Regions from separate parts of the Alteromonas sp. AWJ4_197 genome, predicted to be linked through region 1. Evidence: riboswitches for the same ligand, from Rfam matches in the RefSeq annotation. Region 1 holds a riboswitch; the other holds the start of a gene.
The links. Region 1 has a riboswitch for cyclic di-GMP ahead of ACXAGC_RS12875 (hypothetical protein). Riboswitches for the same ligand answer to the same signal wherever they lie in the genome.

Region 1 (7,657 bases):
CTTCCCTATATGCAAATGCGGGTAATCCACATAAGTCTGCTGAACTACTGTCTAAGTATGTTAAGAGCGGCCTGCTGAAGAAAGATGCGGAGATGTATGCAAACATCGCTAACTCTTATCACCAGGCGAAGGACTATAAAGATGCGGCCAGTTATTACGGCAAAGCTGCAGAAGCAGATAGCGATCCTGAATATTATCGTAAGCAGGGTACTTTGTTACTCGTAGCTGAAGATTATAAAGGTGCTATCAAAGCTCTTAACAATGCTCTGGAACGTGGTGCTGAAGATCCCGCTAAGATTCACTTCTCATTAATGGAAGCGAACTTCTATATCGGTAACTACAAAGCAGCTTACGATCACATTCAGATTGCTAAGAAAGATAAGTCTTTACGTAGAAATGCGATGGCGTGGGAACCTTATATTAAAGATAAGGCTAAAAACCGCGGCATTAAGATTTAATGCTTAATTAGAATTAAAAAACCCTGCATCAGCAGGGTTTTTTGTTTCAGTACTTCTAATTTTATCTTTTGTATCCGGCCCGGAACCTGATTTCACACCTGACCACCGTCTTGCACCGACGACAGTAGTTTTTCACACCGGTGTCTCAGATCATTAACCATCTCTTTCTTACCTTGCAGTCCCGTGCGGTCCGCTAACTGTTTCAAAGAGTCACCTGCAGATAATCTGCGAAGTATTGCAGCTAATTCGATATCAGTGCCGGAATGGGCTTTATCAGCCAGTTGGGTTAAATAATTCAGCGAGGAATATAAATGGTCGATACTCCGGCTGCCTTCAACGAACTGGCGGATCCTTAATAAATGGCGACTACGCAGTAGCGGGGGGATCTCATCGTTTTCTTCCAGTGCCAAAAGCTGGTCAATAGCTTCTTCTGCCCTCTTAGAGACCGGATTGACGACCAGAGCACTGATCAATCCTGATGCTTTGTCCGGTTTGTTGCCCCGTTTTACAATGGTAAAACCATTAGTTACCCAGAATCTCAGTAACTGGTCATCAGCGCCAAACGATGAGGTGATCAAATCAGCACCTTCAGTCTGGCAGGTGAAAACAATTTGCTTGAGTAATTTTGACCCGAGACCTTTTGACTGCCAGCCAGGACTCACGGCAATGCGGTTAATCCGCCTTATTTTCATGGATGCAAAATTAGCATCAGTGCTCATCAAAGCCAGACTCTGTGCCGTCAGATGACCCTTTACACGACGTTTTCCTTCTGCAATATGCTCCGTGAGGGCTACCGGCGCAATGCTGCCTTCATGCTCTACTGCTGCGGCAGCAATAATCTTGCCTTTCACAGTAAGAAGGTGGAAGTTGTCTTGAGGAGAGTCTGTCAGTCTTAACATGTCATCGGGACTACTCTGGTAATGCGCAGCAGTAAGCATTTCCAGTACCTGGCGGAGTGTTGACGGTTCCATGTCTTTTGCCTGCAGGACACGGTGCTCCGGTGAAACAGGTTCCCGCGGGTCGCCTGGTTCTTCACGGCTCAGCGGTTGTCTGAATGTCAGGTTTGATACCAGAGTTTCCAGGTGGTCGCCACCGCGCCATCGTACAGGCTCTGACAGCTTTCTCACCGGAATATTTTGAGGCTGGAGAAACTTGGTTCTGAATCCTTGTCCACTGCCTTCATAACCGTCTGTGGTAGAGCTTAAGATAACAAACGCAGGTGTTGATAATAAGCGCTGTAGCAGCGGCAGTGGCAGCGCTGCTGCTTCGTCTATGACGAGAACGTCAATGTTATCTTCGGATAACAGCGGGTTGTCCGTAGCCATCCACTGCGCTCTGTTTCCGCTTTCGCATTCTAAGGACGCGAGTAATCCTGAGACAGAGGCTTGCGAATACGCTGTAACAGCTACATTTAACCCCAATTTCAGAAAGTGGGCGATAATTTTACCGGATAAAAAAGACTTCCCTCTGCCTCTGGCTGCCTCAATACAAACACACTTGTAAGTGCTGCAGTCATTCTGCGTGATCTCGTCAAACACCTTCTGCTGGGCAACTGTCAGTCTGTCAGACTCTGAAATGCGGGAAACTTCCACAGGCTGCGGGGAGGGGAAGTACACGCTGTCACGGCTGATCACGCCCGTCTCCGGAGTGTCTGTTAAAGGGCGCAGAATCTTATCGATATACACACTGCTATTCAGTGTTTCTCCGTAGCTTAAAAAATAGGGGCGGGTAACCGACGGATGATTGTGCCAGCTATCTGATGGCGGTGTCAGGAGTATTAGTGTTCCGGATACTTTTACTGTGCCGGCCAGAGCCGTCAGTACAGATGGCCTGAATTGCTCCGAGAAGTCGATGATAACAATGTCATACTCACTGCCTAAACACTGCCGGTATAAATTGAGTGGCGTGATCTTCGTTATCGTGGATTTTGCTGTATCAACAGGCCTGGCGTTAAGTTCGCCGGCAATGCAAACAGAAATACCTTCAGGCAGTGATGAAAGTATGCCTTCTACTGTGGTGGCAAGGTGATGCTTATCGCCATGGATCACCAGTCTTTGCCGGTGATAATCGCTGGTATTACAAAACAAGGGTGCTGTAAGCCAGTCAGTCACAGTTGTCTGAGCCATTTGATATCATTTAACGTATAATCCAGCCGCTATTTTATCTATTGTTTACGAGGAATTCGAATGCGCTTTTTATCCCGCCGGCTTGTCATGCCCAATGATCTTAACTACGCCAATGCTTTATTTGGTGGCCGGGCGATGGAATGGATTGATGAGGAAGCGGCAATTTTCGCTATTTGTCAGCTGGAAACAAATTGTCTGGTCACAAAGCATATTGGTGAAATTACGTTTGAATCCCCGGCGTTACAGGGCGATATCGTTGAGTTTGGTCTGGAAACTAAATCGGTGGGGCGTACGTCGATTACGGTAACATGTCTGGTGAGAAATAAAGCGACCAAGAAAACCATATGTCTCGCTGATGATATTGTTTTTGTAACTCTCGATCCGGATTCCCGTACTCCGACGCCCCATGGTAAAACGATGGAGATATTGAAAGCACAAACAGAGGCTGAAATCCGCAGCCTGAATCTGAATGCAGAATAAACGGTTAAAGCCGCCTGCTCACAAGTTCTGATGCGGGTAAGCGGCACTGATCATTGATCTCAGGCCGCTGAAATCCGCCAGCTCGTCACGATCTCTTCCAGCATCTCACTTTGCACCTTAGTCAGCGTATCCTGACTGTATTCAGGTGTTTCCTGTGAATTCAACAGATTAAATGCAATAGTATGACACAATGTGATCTGACCCGTCAGGTTGTCAGAATTTCCATTTTCGTCGTTGCTGCACAGTTTCCACAATTGCTGATTCACTGCACTGTTAAAACCCCATCTCAGTAACATTAACGATGTTGCACCATACAGGCAAACGCCGTATTCATCATTGATACGGTTAAGGAAAACGTCAAATGAAGCACTTTCGTCCCAGTGAGTGACTGCGCCGTCGGAAAACAGACATTCGTCGTGAAAAATTAGAAACAGGGATAATGTGCCAAACAGTAAAAGCTGTTTGACCTGCTCAGTTTGGTCCTCGTTTAAGCGGTTAAAACCGAACAGGCGCTGAAAGATAGTCAGGCTCAGCAGCATCGCATCAGTGAGCAGGTTAACTTTATCAAACCGGCATTGAGAGGTTAGCAACTGCTGCGCTGCGAAAATTACGGCAAGATTCCGGATATTGCCGAGCCCGAGATTCCGGCCGATTGCCTGTTCAAGATTTTTGGGTACAGAGCCATAAACCGCTCTGCTGGCCTTGCTCATAACGTGGGCCTGAAAAATCGGATCTTTTTCAATCAGGGAGATCACATCCGCCAGCGTCATTGTTTCGCAGTCCATATTCAGCAGAGACTGAATTGAATTGGGCAGGGGAGGCAGGTTCTCCACCACATTAATGAGATTACCGTTACCTTTTTGAAAACGCAGGCGGTTGCCAAGCTGGCGTAGCTGTCCTGCACTGATCCCGGCATGTTCCTTAAAACTGCGCTCAAAGGATCGGCGGTCAGAGAAGCCAAGGCGGGCGGCGGTGTCTTCCGTTTTTTCGCCACTGAGTAACCGGTGACATGACTGGTCATGAATGTACTCTTTGAGTAATGCGCTGAAGGAAATTGACTCTTGCCTTAACTGGCGACGAAAAGCGGACTCCGTCTGACCGAGTTGCGTCGCTACCCATTCCGAACGGATCCGTGCCGGGCTCGGGGCTTTGAGAAATGCTTCTTTAACCTGCTGTTTTAACGGCAAATCATTGCTGGTGTCGAGGTTTCCCGCCAGCATTTTTTTAATCGACTGAGAATAGTAAAACGACGCCTGTGTACGCCACTTACTATTAAAAACCAGGCTTACAACGACTCCCTCATGTCTGATATCTCCGCTGCTGACTGGCTTTAACAGGCTTACCAGATGTTCGCCGGATGGCGGTAAGGTGACCGTGGTGAAGTCGAATTTTCTGCCGGCGAGGTGACGACACAAAGCGAGGAGAAAATAGCAGCGGAATTCAGTAAGAACAGGGTGTGATGACGGCTGAAACCGGAGACAGGTTTCATTTCCGTCAGTTTTTACGGTCAATGCTGCACTGTTGCCCAGAATATAGTGGTAGTGTTTCCCCAGTACATGGAGTGCGTCATCAATATGCTTACTGGCCGTGAGATACACCACCAGATTACTCATTTTGTTGAAATCAAGATAGCCAATCAGGGAGCGGCCAATTGTCTCATATTCACTGGCAGGACAAAGAGAGTGAAGAATAGACGCCAGCCCGTCATCGTCCATTTTCTCATTTTCTATTTGTGTGACGCTTTCGAGCATCGTTGTGTCATATTCGTTATCAAGTCCGTTATCCCTTCTCAGACTCAATAAAGCGCGGATGACTGCCGACCAGAAAAAACCGTGATACTGCACGTTTGCTCCCTATACCGGATCCCTTCAGTCAAGGATATAAGAATTACCTGTGGCTTGACAGAAAAAGGGTGAATTTTGTGTTGGTACAAATTTGTACCGGATTTCGTTCAGAAGTGTCCTGTTTTACTTGCGGGCCTCTCCCTATCATTACAACCGTCGACTCATTGGTGGAAACGTCACTTCCACAGAGTAGATTTGCCAAACCTGTCGTGAGGCAGGGACGGAAAGCCACGGGTCTTATACCGCCATAAGACAGCCGGGTTGCAGTGAAGTTGTTTAACTATTTTCAGGCACACACTGCTCAAGGAACATAAATGAAATTTAGCATCAAAACTGCAGCCCTGCTAACCGGCTTCTGTGCGGCATTCACGGCTAACGCCAACATTATCAGCAGCTACGATATTGACTTCGCAGCCCAGACTTTGACTGCACATCAACAAAGCGGCACGTCTAACTACGGAACATGGACAAATAATGGCAGCGTACTGAACCTGCGCGAAAACAGCTGGTTCACACTAAATCTGGATGATGCTTTCGGGATCCAGAGCCTGGATTTAGACAATTCTGCTTCAGATATTTTGTTGTCATTTGAATTTCGTATGACGCCGGGCAACAACAATACTAATGCAAACCCTTACTCTGAGATTGGCGGGATCTGGCTGGCAGATTTCTCTGCCGGTGAACAGAATAACGATGCCAGCCGCACGTTTGCTCTGGGTGGCACACAGAATTTCGGTCTGGATGACTTTACTTATACCAGCGAACCAGCCTGGGAGACCTTCTCTATTACTCTGGATGATTACATGTCAGGACTTATTACCGACATCGTATTCATTAACGATTGTGATGCAGCCAGCGGTTGCGGAGATATGAAGGTTCGCTTCCGGAATGCCTCTATTACAGAAGTCAGTGAGCCAACCGCCATGTCACTGATCCTTCTGGGAATAGGGTTTATGGGATGGCGCACAAGACGCCAGAATCAGAAGGTCGCCTGACCTTCATTGCCCGCCACGTCACATCGCGGGCTTTTTTATTGCTTTTTCGGGGCTGCCGGCAACTTGACTAAGTCACTGAAGTTGTTAGACTGCCCTCGCTTAATTTGCGGACTCCGTAATAAGCATTAGGCCAAGGGGTGCCGTCTTTACGGCTGAGATCCATTCCATGGGAACCCTTAAACCTGATCCGGATAATACCGGCGTAGGGATGGTGATAAAAGCAATCTGAAAACCTCAATACCTGCCGTAAAGCCGGATCTTTTTGATGATTAAAGAGATCCTAATGAAAAAAAACGCAATCCTTCTCGCACTACTTGCACTGCCTGCTTTTGCTGATGACACAGCAGACATCGAACGTATTACCGTCAGCGGTGATTTCCGCACAGCGACTCTCGATCAACTCAGTGCCAGCGCTTCTGTGTTATCAGGCAACCGCCTGGACAGCCGTCAGGCTACCTATATTGACAACGTATTAAGTATTGCGCCGAATGTGAATTTTGCGGCCGGAGCATCCCGCGGACGTTTTATTCAGATCCGGGGGATTGGTGAGCGCAGCCAGTTTGCTGAACCGATTAATCCTTCAGTCAGTTTCCTGGTCGACGATTTTGATTTCTCCGGTCTTGCTGCAGCAGGTGTACTTTTTGATACACAGCAGGTAGAAGTTTACCGGGGACCGCAGGCGACAGTCTTCGGAACCGGTGCCCTGGCTGGTGCGGTTAAGATTGTCAGCAATGCCCCCTCAGAAGAGAGTGACAGTCATTTTGAATTGTCTGTGGGAAACACATCTTTCTTCCGCGCTGAAGGTGCCCATGGCGGACAAGCGTCTGATTCTCTGGCCTGGCGTGCAGCATTTGTGCACAACAGCAGTGACGGTTTTATTGAAAATGACTTTTTGGGTGCCGACGATACCAACGGGATTCATGAGAATGCAGTAAGGCTGGGCACACTGTGGGATGTGACTGACAAAACATCCGTTGCGGTGGATTTACGCTGGTACGATATCAATAACGGTTACGATGCTTTCTCACTGGATAACAACCGTCACACATTGTCTGATGAACCCGGCTTTGATGAGCAGGAAACTAAAGCGGTCAGTGCACATATCAATCATGAAACTGCCGGAGGTTTGCTGGAAATCATTGCGACTATGGCCGGTCATGATATCGCTTACGGCTACGACGAAGACTGGACCTACACCGGTTTCCACCCCTGGGGCTATACGTCCTTTGATGCATATTACCGGGATGTTTCCCAACAATCTGCCGAGGTGCGTTTTACTTCTGCAGAAGATAAAAAAATCTTCAATGACACTACGACCTGGGTTATCGGCGGCCGCATCAATCAGAGTGAACAGGATCTACTGCGTCAGTATACTTATGCTGACGGCGACTTTATCAGTACTTTCGAACCGCAGACAACAGCGGTTTACGGTCAGCTTGATACACAGCTGACTCCGTCTTTATTGCTGACGTCCGCGCTGCGTGTTGAAAATTATGCCTATGATTATGCTGATAATGCGCAGGTTGTGTACGACGATGACACGACCATGACCGGCGGCAAACTTGCACTGACCTGGGATATGGGAGGGGACTACCTGTATGCCAGCGTATCCAGAGGCTACAAAGGTGCCGGCATTAACTATGATGAGCAGGTTAGCCGCGAGCGCCGCTTCTTTGATGCGGAATACAACTGGAACTATGAGGCAGGCTACAAAGGCAAATTGTTTGTTCCTGAATTGACAGCCCGCGCAGCAG
Region 2 (7,657 bases), on a different contig from region 1:
CGCTTTTCCAGACGGTATTGTTGCTGGCCGTCCATATCCTGCATTATCACGGTACTGCCACGACTGCTATCCGTAACAACCCAGTGAAATTCCATTTGCGCGGTTGTTCCAAGTAACTCCCTGATACGTGACGGGTCTGTAACGCCCGGCATCTGTACCAGCACGCCATCGTTACCCTGCCGTGAAATGCCGGGGTCGACCAGTCCGGTCTCATCCAGACGGCGGCGCACCACTTCCACGCTGCGCTCCAGCGCATCACTGACCAGGTTCTCCTTAAACGACTCTGACAGACTGACTGTGAGCAAGTTATCGTTTTGCTCAATGGTGAACTGCGGCTCGCCCTGCCCCGTTGTACGGTAAGCAAAGGCGAGTTCACGGGCTTGCTGAAATTGCCCGCCGGCTCCTGATATCGATAAGCGCAGGGTATTGTCAGAAGCAGACAGTACCTGATAGCGGATCCCCGCTTCCCGCAAATCCTTAGTGAGACTCTCCTTCATGCCGGTAAAGGCTTTATCAAACAGTGGCTTTGTATCAGCGGCCAGCAATAAATGGGAACCGCCCTGTAAATCAAGGCCTAAAGACAACTGGTTTTGGGTATACCAGCCGGGTAATTGTTGTTGCCATGACGGCGGTAAAATATTGGGCATTGCGCTCAAAAGGCCGAGCACAATCACGAGTGCGGTCATCACGCCCCGTGCAGAAAATGGTTTCATAATTGTCCTTCAAAAATTGTAAACAGGGCCAGAGGCCCGTAAATATCAAATATGAAGGATTAAGGAGACGCCCTGGCAGGAGGGCGCGAAAAAACAGGCTGTGCAGGCCGGGCAGCCAGCTCAGAAAAACCGGAAGCGACACTAAGCAGCATCCGGTAAACGCCGGCGAGTTTCAGTTCAGAGCCGGTAAACAGCAGCGGTTCCGGACGATCACCGGAATGGGATTGGGGCTGCAGATATCGTGTTATCAGACCTTCTGAGCGGCCTGATGCTATAGCAGCGTGTTCAGAGCTTTGCAGGCTGTCTGACTGGGCATGGACCTGCCGCTCTGCACCGTTCCCCGTGGTAAACGCAATCAACAGCCACAACAAAAAGAAGACCAGTTTCACTGAAGGTCCTCTGTCGTTATTGTCTGTTTCAATTTCCTGCGTCAACAAGGATATAGCTTCCGGTTAGCGGACAAACCTAAATGCCGGTCTGTCTTTGCAGTTTACCCGATATGGTGGCGATATCCGTATTTTCAATGGCCGCATTGCCATTGGCCGGCCACTTAAAAAACGGAAAGTAAGCAAAATCACCTACACATAATCTATCAGATCAACGCCGAAGAAGTTATCGATGGCGCATTGCCACTCACCTTCTGCATTTTTTCTGAATACATAAATGGCTTTTTTCACATTGCAGTCCACCGCGCCGGTTGCATTCAGGTACAGCTTGCTTATGACCAGCGCAGTGTCACCGGCTTCAATGACAACCTCGTCGCCCTGCGAGACGATATGTTCAGGCATATACCGTTGTTTAAAAGCACTGAGGGCACGCTGCAGATCAGAGCGTGTGGATACCCGTGGTTTATCAACCAGAAAAGCGTCTTCACAATACAGGGTTTGTAATGCAGTTAAGTCGTTATTATTCACTGCATCGTGCATGGCATGTAATTGCCGGGTTACCGGGTGAGTCATGGCTGTCGTCTCCGTATTTTGTTAAAACCGCGAAGACGAAAACAAAAAACCCGCCTTCGCGGCGGGTTTTCTTCAGTTCATTTACGTACTAACGAACCCGCCAATTGCTGAGAATAGCGAGTAGAATAATGAGTGCAGATTGTGGCTTGCCTGGTTGTGACAAAGTTTGAAAAATCATGTTGACCAGTTTGCAATGTTAGTTCGTAGCGATAATGGAGTTAAATTAATCAATCCCGGGCACTGTGTCAATCAATTAACCGGCTTTCTGTGCCGCTTCATCCATAAAGCTGCCCAGCATCATAATCATCTGGCGGAACAGCGGATTAGCACCGGGAGCCGCACAGGGATCACGTAAATCCACACCGGATTTATCGAAATGCATATCACTGAGCATTTTCTTATTCACCACCACATCAGCATGGCATAATTTATAACTCTCATCGATGATAAAAAAGGTATTGGTTTTCGTGGTTGCCCGCGACATTAAATCTTCAATACCTGTAATAGGCGTAGTGGTGTCTGCCTGAGAATGTGCGGCAAATACAGGTACGTCTACAGTTTTCCCCTGTTCAAACTGGTCTCTCACATCATCAATCACTTCCATCAGTTCAAGTCCGGAAAAACTGGCAATGGTGGGATATTTATACGGATTCGGCCCCTGTGTTTCATAGTGACCGTCAAGAAACCTGGCGACCCACTGAATTCCCCAGATCCCGGATAACCGCTCTACGCCGCTGTCGAGTGCCAGAGCACCGGAAAATAACATCAGGCCGTCAATGTTGTCAGGGTGATGCAAATAATGCTGAACAGAAAGCGCGCCGCCGGTGGAAAAACCGCCCAGATAAACGTGCTTACCAAGTTGCGGTGCCAGCGCCATGACATCACTCAGGTGTGCACCCCAGCGTTCTGCCAGATTGCTGTCGCTCATTTCGTCGCTGGCATCCAGTTGGCCGTGTCCTACGTTTAAAGGCACAATAACGTTGTAACCTTTGTCGTGCAGCGCCCGTGCAATGCCAGACATATAAAACGGCGAATCGCTTAATCCGTGAAGCAGAACAACCACTGTATCGACAGGTTTACCGTGATGCAGAATATACGGCGCATTACCATCGTTGCGAAGAGCAGGAGAACACACACTGAAACGCTGAAATGTGGGGTTCATGCATGCCCTGATCTGGCCGAAACGTTCTTCATAGAGATGACTGAATGAATCAAACGCTTCATCCATTGCATTATTCTGCCCGAAACTGACTGTGCTGAATGCCAGCAGAACCAAACTCAACAGGGATGTTTTTACCACTCCCTTCTCCTTATTTGCGGGTATAGTTTTCAATAACACCATGTGTTGGCATATTAACAGATATAACTTTAATTAGAATGATTTACACGGGCGAACCGCGGATTTCCAAGTCCTGCAGCCCGTTTGTCGCCACCGGCCACCTGGTCTGACAGGTATATTTTTTTATTCTTAAATATCGTGAGGCATGCGGCGCACACCGTTTGTTTTGACTAGTATCCTGACTTACCGGTAAGCCATGGCATCCCCGCCGCTTACCCGAAAATGTACTGTTGAAAAAGGCAAAGCGGTGCGAAAGCCCGTGACGCAAAGCCTCCGGTCTGCCATCTGATTACAGATAATGATAGCGGGGTTACCGAACAAGCATAGTCCTTAATCCGGCTCATGTTCACTTTTTCAGTCACATTCGTTAACCGTTTATCCGTGATGACGGATCAAAAGTTGAGGAACGAACGATGATCGTTTTGGTTGGTGGCGAGAAAGGCGGCAGTGGCAAAAGCTGCCTTGCACAAAATATCGCTGTTTATCTGAGAACTGAAAAAAATGCCAGTGTACTGATGGTCGACTGCGATCCGCAGCGCACTACTTCAGACTGGATTCAGGAACGCAAAGCTAATGATAAATTGCCGTCGATTAACTGCGTGCAGTTGTACGGCAAGATCCGCAACGAATTACTGAGCCTGCGCGAGCACTACGATTACGTAGTCATTGACTGTGGCGGACAGGATAACCTTGCGCTGCGCTCCTCGATGGCAGTGGCTGACCACATTCTTATTCCGTTACGTCCCAAACGGCGGGATCTGAAAACGGTTCCCCATATGGAAGATATTCTTTCAACCTGCAAAATGGTGAATCCCGACATGAATGCTGCTTTTGTAATTACCCAGTGCCCTTCTCTGCCTTCGCTGGGCAGCAGGATCCTTGAAGCAAAAGATGTCTGTCGTTCATTTGAAGTACCGGTACTGGACTCAGTGACATACAGCCGCAATATGTATGACGATTCTGAAGAGTCTGGACAGTCAGTCATGGAAAGTGAGCCGGACGGAAAAGCATCAGCAGAAATTCGCAATATCATTGAAGAACTTCTGTCGCGGAGAGAGGGGAAATCTTATGAGTCTGTGCAGCCTCAAAAAATCCACGCCGTCAGCTAAACCTGTTGAGCCGGTGAGCGTTGATGAATTTATTGACGACGCACTGGCCTACGCAGCAGGTAACCATGTTATCAGGCAGGTCTATCCGGCAACGGACTCTGCTAACAAAGACAACATTACGCCTTGCGGTCCCATGCGACGTGCTACATTTACATTATCTGAAGGCGCAATTGAGAAACTTGGAAAGTTGTCGGCAGAAACAGGGATCTGCCGTTCCAGACTCATCAGAATATGGATAGAAAATCAAAGCAGTGAAGACATCAGGCCTTTACTGACAAATAAAACACCCTGACAGACATACCACAAGGTGGCGGCCGGGTGCAGGCGTTTGCATGGAATGCAAAGCGCGCCAATACGCAACAACGGGAGCACGGTGTCACTGTGCTCCCCGGTTTTACTTTTTCTGAACAGGATGAAGATGAAAAGTTATCTGTCAGGCAGTTTGATTACACTGCTTGGATTATTTCCCTCGCTGCTTAGTGCCCAGGGTACGGTCAGACAGGAAGATTTGCAGGCTGCCCCCCCCAGCCGGGAAACCACCGTCGCCCGGTTTATTGCTCACCAGACTGCCGATAATGACATCGCCCCCCGTCTGGACGTGCTGCCTCCGGCCTTTTTCAACTCTGTTGACGAAACCATCGCCAGACTGGAACACCAGATGGACACGGAGCAGGCGATCTACTTTGAGAAGCTGAAAGCCAAAGTGGAGATGGAACGTCAGGCAAGGGATTTCGAGATTCAGGAGAAAAACCGCACTGTTGAACTGGCTCAGGTGCGTCAGCATAACCTGGAAAGTATGTTATCGCTGGGTAGCCTGGTGTCCCTGTTACTATTTCTTTTTTTGCTGTGGAGCCGTTATAACCAGTACCGGCAAAATCAGCGGCTGGCACTGGAAGTCCGCAACCGGACCACTGAGCTGGAGCAGAAAAATCAACAGCTGGAAGAAGCTTATCATGCGCTGGAGCAGGTCAGCATGCGTGATGCACTCACAGGCTTGTATAACCGCAACTTCCTCTCAGCTCAATTGCCGGGTGAGATCAGCCGGGTGCAACATCACTACGCCAGTCTTAATGATGAGACCTTTCCGCCAAATCATGACTTACTCTGCTTTTTAATTGATATAGACCACTTTAAGCAAATCAATGATGAGTACGGTCACCTTGCCGGTGACCGCTTCCTGGTGCAATTCACCGGTATATTAAAAGAAGTGTTCAGGCAGACAGATTTGCTTATCCGCTGGGGTGGCGAAGAATTTCTGGCGGTGTGCCGCAACGCTAACCGTAATGATATGGTGGAACTGGCTGACAGACTTATTGAGGCGGTGCGTCAGAAGCGTTTTCACTTACCAGATGATGTGGTGATCAACGCCACTTGCAGCGTGGGGTTTTGTGCAATGCCTCTGTGTCCCAGAAATCCTTATGAAATGGACTGGGTAAAAACCTTCGCGGTGATGGATTATTGTCTGTACGCAGCAAAAATATCCCAAAGAGACTGTTGGGTGGGCGCCATTGAAGCCTGCAAAGAAAGCGACAATGTTCTGCCGCCCTCTCCGCTGGAAGGGAAGTTCTCACTCACTGATGTGCAGATAAAAACGTCCCTGAACAACCTGGCCAGTATTGAGTGGCCAATGGAATAACCGGCGGGAGTTACACGCCGGTTTTAATGTCTTCCATATGGTATTTGTCGATAAGAGAATACAGGGTCGGCCTGGTCACACCCAGTAACTCTGCAGTCTTTGACATATTTTTATCGGCTGTCTGATAGGCCCGTCTGATAGCACGGCTTTCCGCCATCTCACGGACTTCCCGTAAATTCAGCGTTTCCGGCTCGTTGTCTCCCCGTGGTGCCATAAGGCCCAAATCTTCAGCCTGCACCACAGAGCCTTCAGCCATAATGACGGCAGATTTCAGCTTATTCTGCATTTCACGGATATTGCCGGGCCATTTATGATTCAACATGGCCTGGATGGCGGTATCAGAGAAGCTCTTGGCTTTAGCACCGAACTCTTCCCGGTATGTATTCAGGAATGTACGGGCCAGCAGAATGATGTCCTGGTCGCGCTCACGCAGTGGCGGAATAAAGATAGGGATCTCGCCCACACGATAATATAAATCCTCACGGAAGGTTTCGTCTGCCACCATCTGTTGCAAATCCCGGTGGGTTGCACAGATCACGCGGATATCCACCGGAATTTCTGTTCGCCCGCCAACCCGTTCAATCACCCGCTCCTGCAGGAAACGAAGCATTTTAGCTTGCAGGCCAATAGGCATATCACCGATTTCATCAAGAAACAGTGTACCGCCCTGAGCCGTTTCGATTTTACCCAGAGTCGTTTTATTAGCTCCGGTAAATGCACCTTTTTCGTAGCCGAATAATTCACTTTCCAGCAAGTTTTCAGGAATCGACGCACAGTTAATCGCGACAAAAGGCTTGTCTTTACGGGGGCTGTGTTCGTGAATACTTCTGGCAAACACTTCTTTACCGGTACCACTTTCGCCCTGTAATAACGTACTGATATCGGTGCCGGCAATTTTCTCGGCCTTGCGCATAACAACCTGAATTGCCTCAGAATTACCGATAATACGTCCCATGGCAGGACGGGCTTTCGCCAGAATGCGGTTCTGATGTTCCAGATTAGCCAGATTCAGGGCGCGGTTGACCAGCAGCTTGATAGTATCGGAATCAATGGGCTTCTGATAAAAATCGTAAGCCCCGAGATCAATCGCTTTCAGTGCATTCTCTTTATCGTTATTGCCGGTGACAACAATCACTTTGGTCCGCGGTGCCAGAGCCATGATTTCTTCAAGGGTTTTCAGCCCCTCAGAGGCATTAGCAGGATCAGGTGGCAGACCCAGGTCCAGAGTCACTACTTTGGGCTCATGACGACGTAACTGGGCAATCGCAGAGGTTCTGTCATCTGCAAATACCACGTTGTAGTCAGTAAAGCTCCATTTTAACTGTTTCTGGATGCCGAGATCGTCATCGACAACAAGAATCGTATCCGTCATTCGCACGTTTCCATTAGTAAATATGAATTATGGGAAATGAAATCTGTTAATCCAGCGGGAACACCAGGGTAAAACAACTTCCCTTTCCTGTTTCGCTTTCTACCGACAATTTGCCGCCAATAGACTGCATATAATTTTTTGCGTCATAGGCACCGATACCCATGCCCGCGTTACCTTTTGTGGTATCAAACGGCTTAAACAACCGTTGTTCAATAAATGCTTCATCCATGCCACAGCCATTGTCTTCAATCCGTACAATCTGGCGCTGACCGGCCAGGTCACTTTCCAGCGTTATACGGACAAAACCGTCATCGCCGGTGGCTTGCTGTGCATTACTGATTAGATGGTACATCACATTACTGAATTTCTCAGGATCGACCACTACCTTTTCTTCACTTTCCACCACCAGTTCAGGTACTGGTTTAAGCGACTGACAACGGGTTTCTATCAGCTTACCGGTTAAATCAGAGAGTGTGTGCGCTGAGAACACACCGGGCTCATCGACCTTTTTCTCGGTGAGCTGACGCAG

Region 2: it holds a riboswitch for cyclic di-GMP, as region 1 does, so the genes downstream of both, ACXAGC_RS05125 (AAA family ATPase) here and ACXAGC_RS12875 (hypothetical protein) in region 1, are expected to answer to the same signal.

The regions. Positions count from the first base shown of each region.
Region 1 covers NZ_JBSWWW010000005.1:262,479-270,135, forward strand. The annotation lists gene ACXAGC_RS12855 (tetratricopeptide repeat protein) at 1-458, shown strand, start outside; gene ACXAGC_RS12860 (GNAT family N-acetyltransferase) at 551-2,584, opposite strand; gene ACXAGC_RS12865 (acyl-CoA thioesterase) at 2,645-3,064, shown strand; gene ACXAGC_RS12870 (helix-turn-helix domain-containing protein) at 3,124-4,908, opposite strand; cyclic di-GMP riboswitch class I at 5,096-5,177, shown strand; gene ACXAGC_RS12875 (hypothetical protein) at 5,223-5,903, shown strand; TPP riboswitch at 6,027-6,129, shown strand; gene ACXAGC_RS12880 (TonB-dependent receptor) at 6,187-7,657, shown strand, end outside.
Region 2 covers NZ_JBSWWW010000002.1:382,980-390,636, forward strand. The annotation lists gene secD (protein translocase subunit SecD) at 1-713, opposite strand, end outside; gene ACXAGC_RS05110 (hypothetical protein) at 773-1,150, opposite strand; gene ACXAGC_RS05115 (YybH family protein) at 1,292-1,672, opposite strand; gene ACXAGC_RS05120 (alpha/beta hydrolase) at 1,926-2,972, opposite strand; cyclic di-GMP riboswitch class I at 3,240-3,329, shown strand; gene ACXAGC_RS05125 (AAA family ATPase) at 3,425-4,120, shown strand; gene ACXAGC_RS05130 (replication protein RepA) at 4,080-4,412, shown strand; gene ACXAGC_RS05135 (GGDEF domain-containing protein) at 4,539-5,756, shown strand; gene prsR (PEP-CTERM-box response regulator transcription factor) at 5,767-7,128, opposite strand; gene prsK (XrtA/PEP-CTERM system histidine kinase PrsK) at 7,175-7,657, opposite strand, start outside.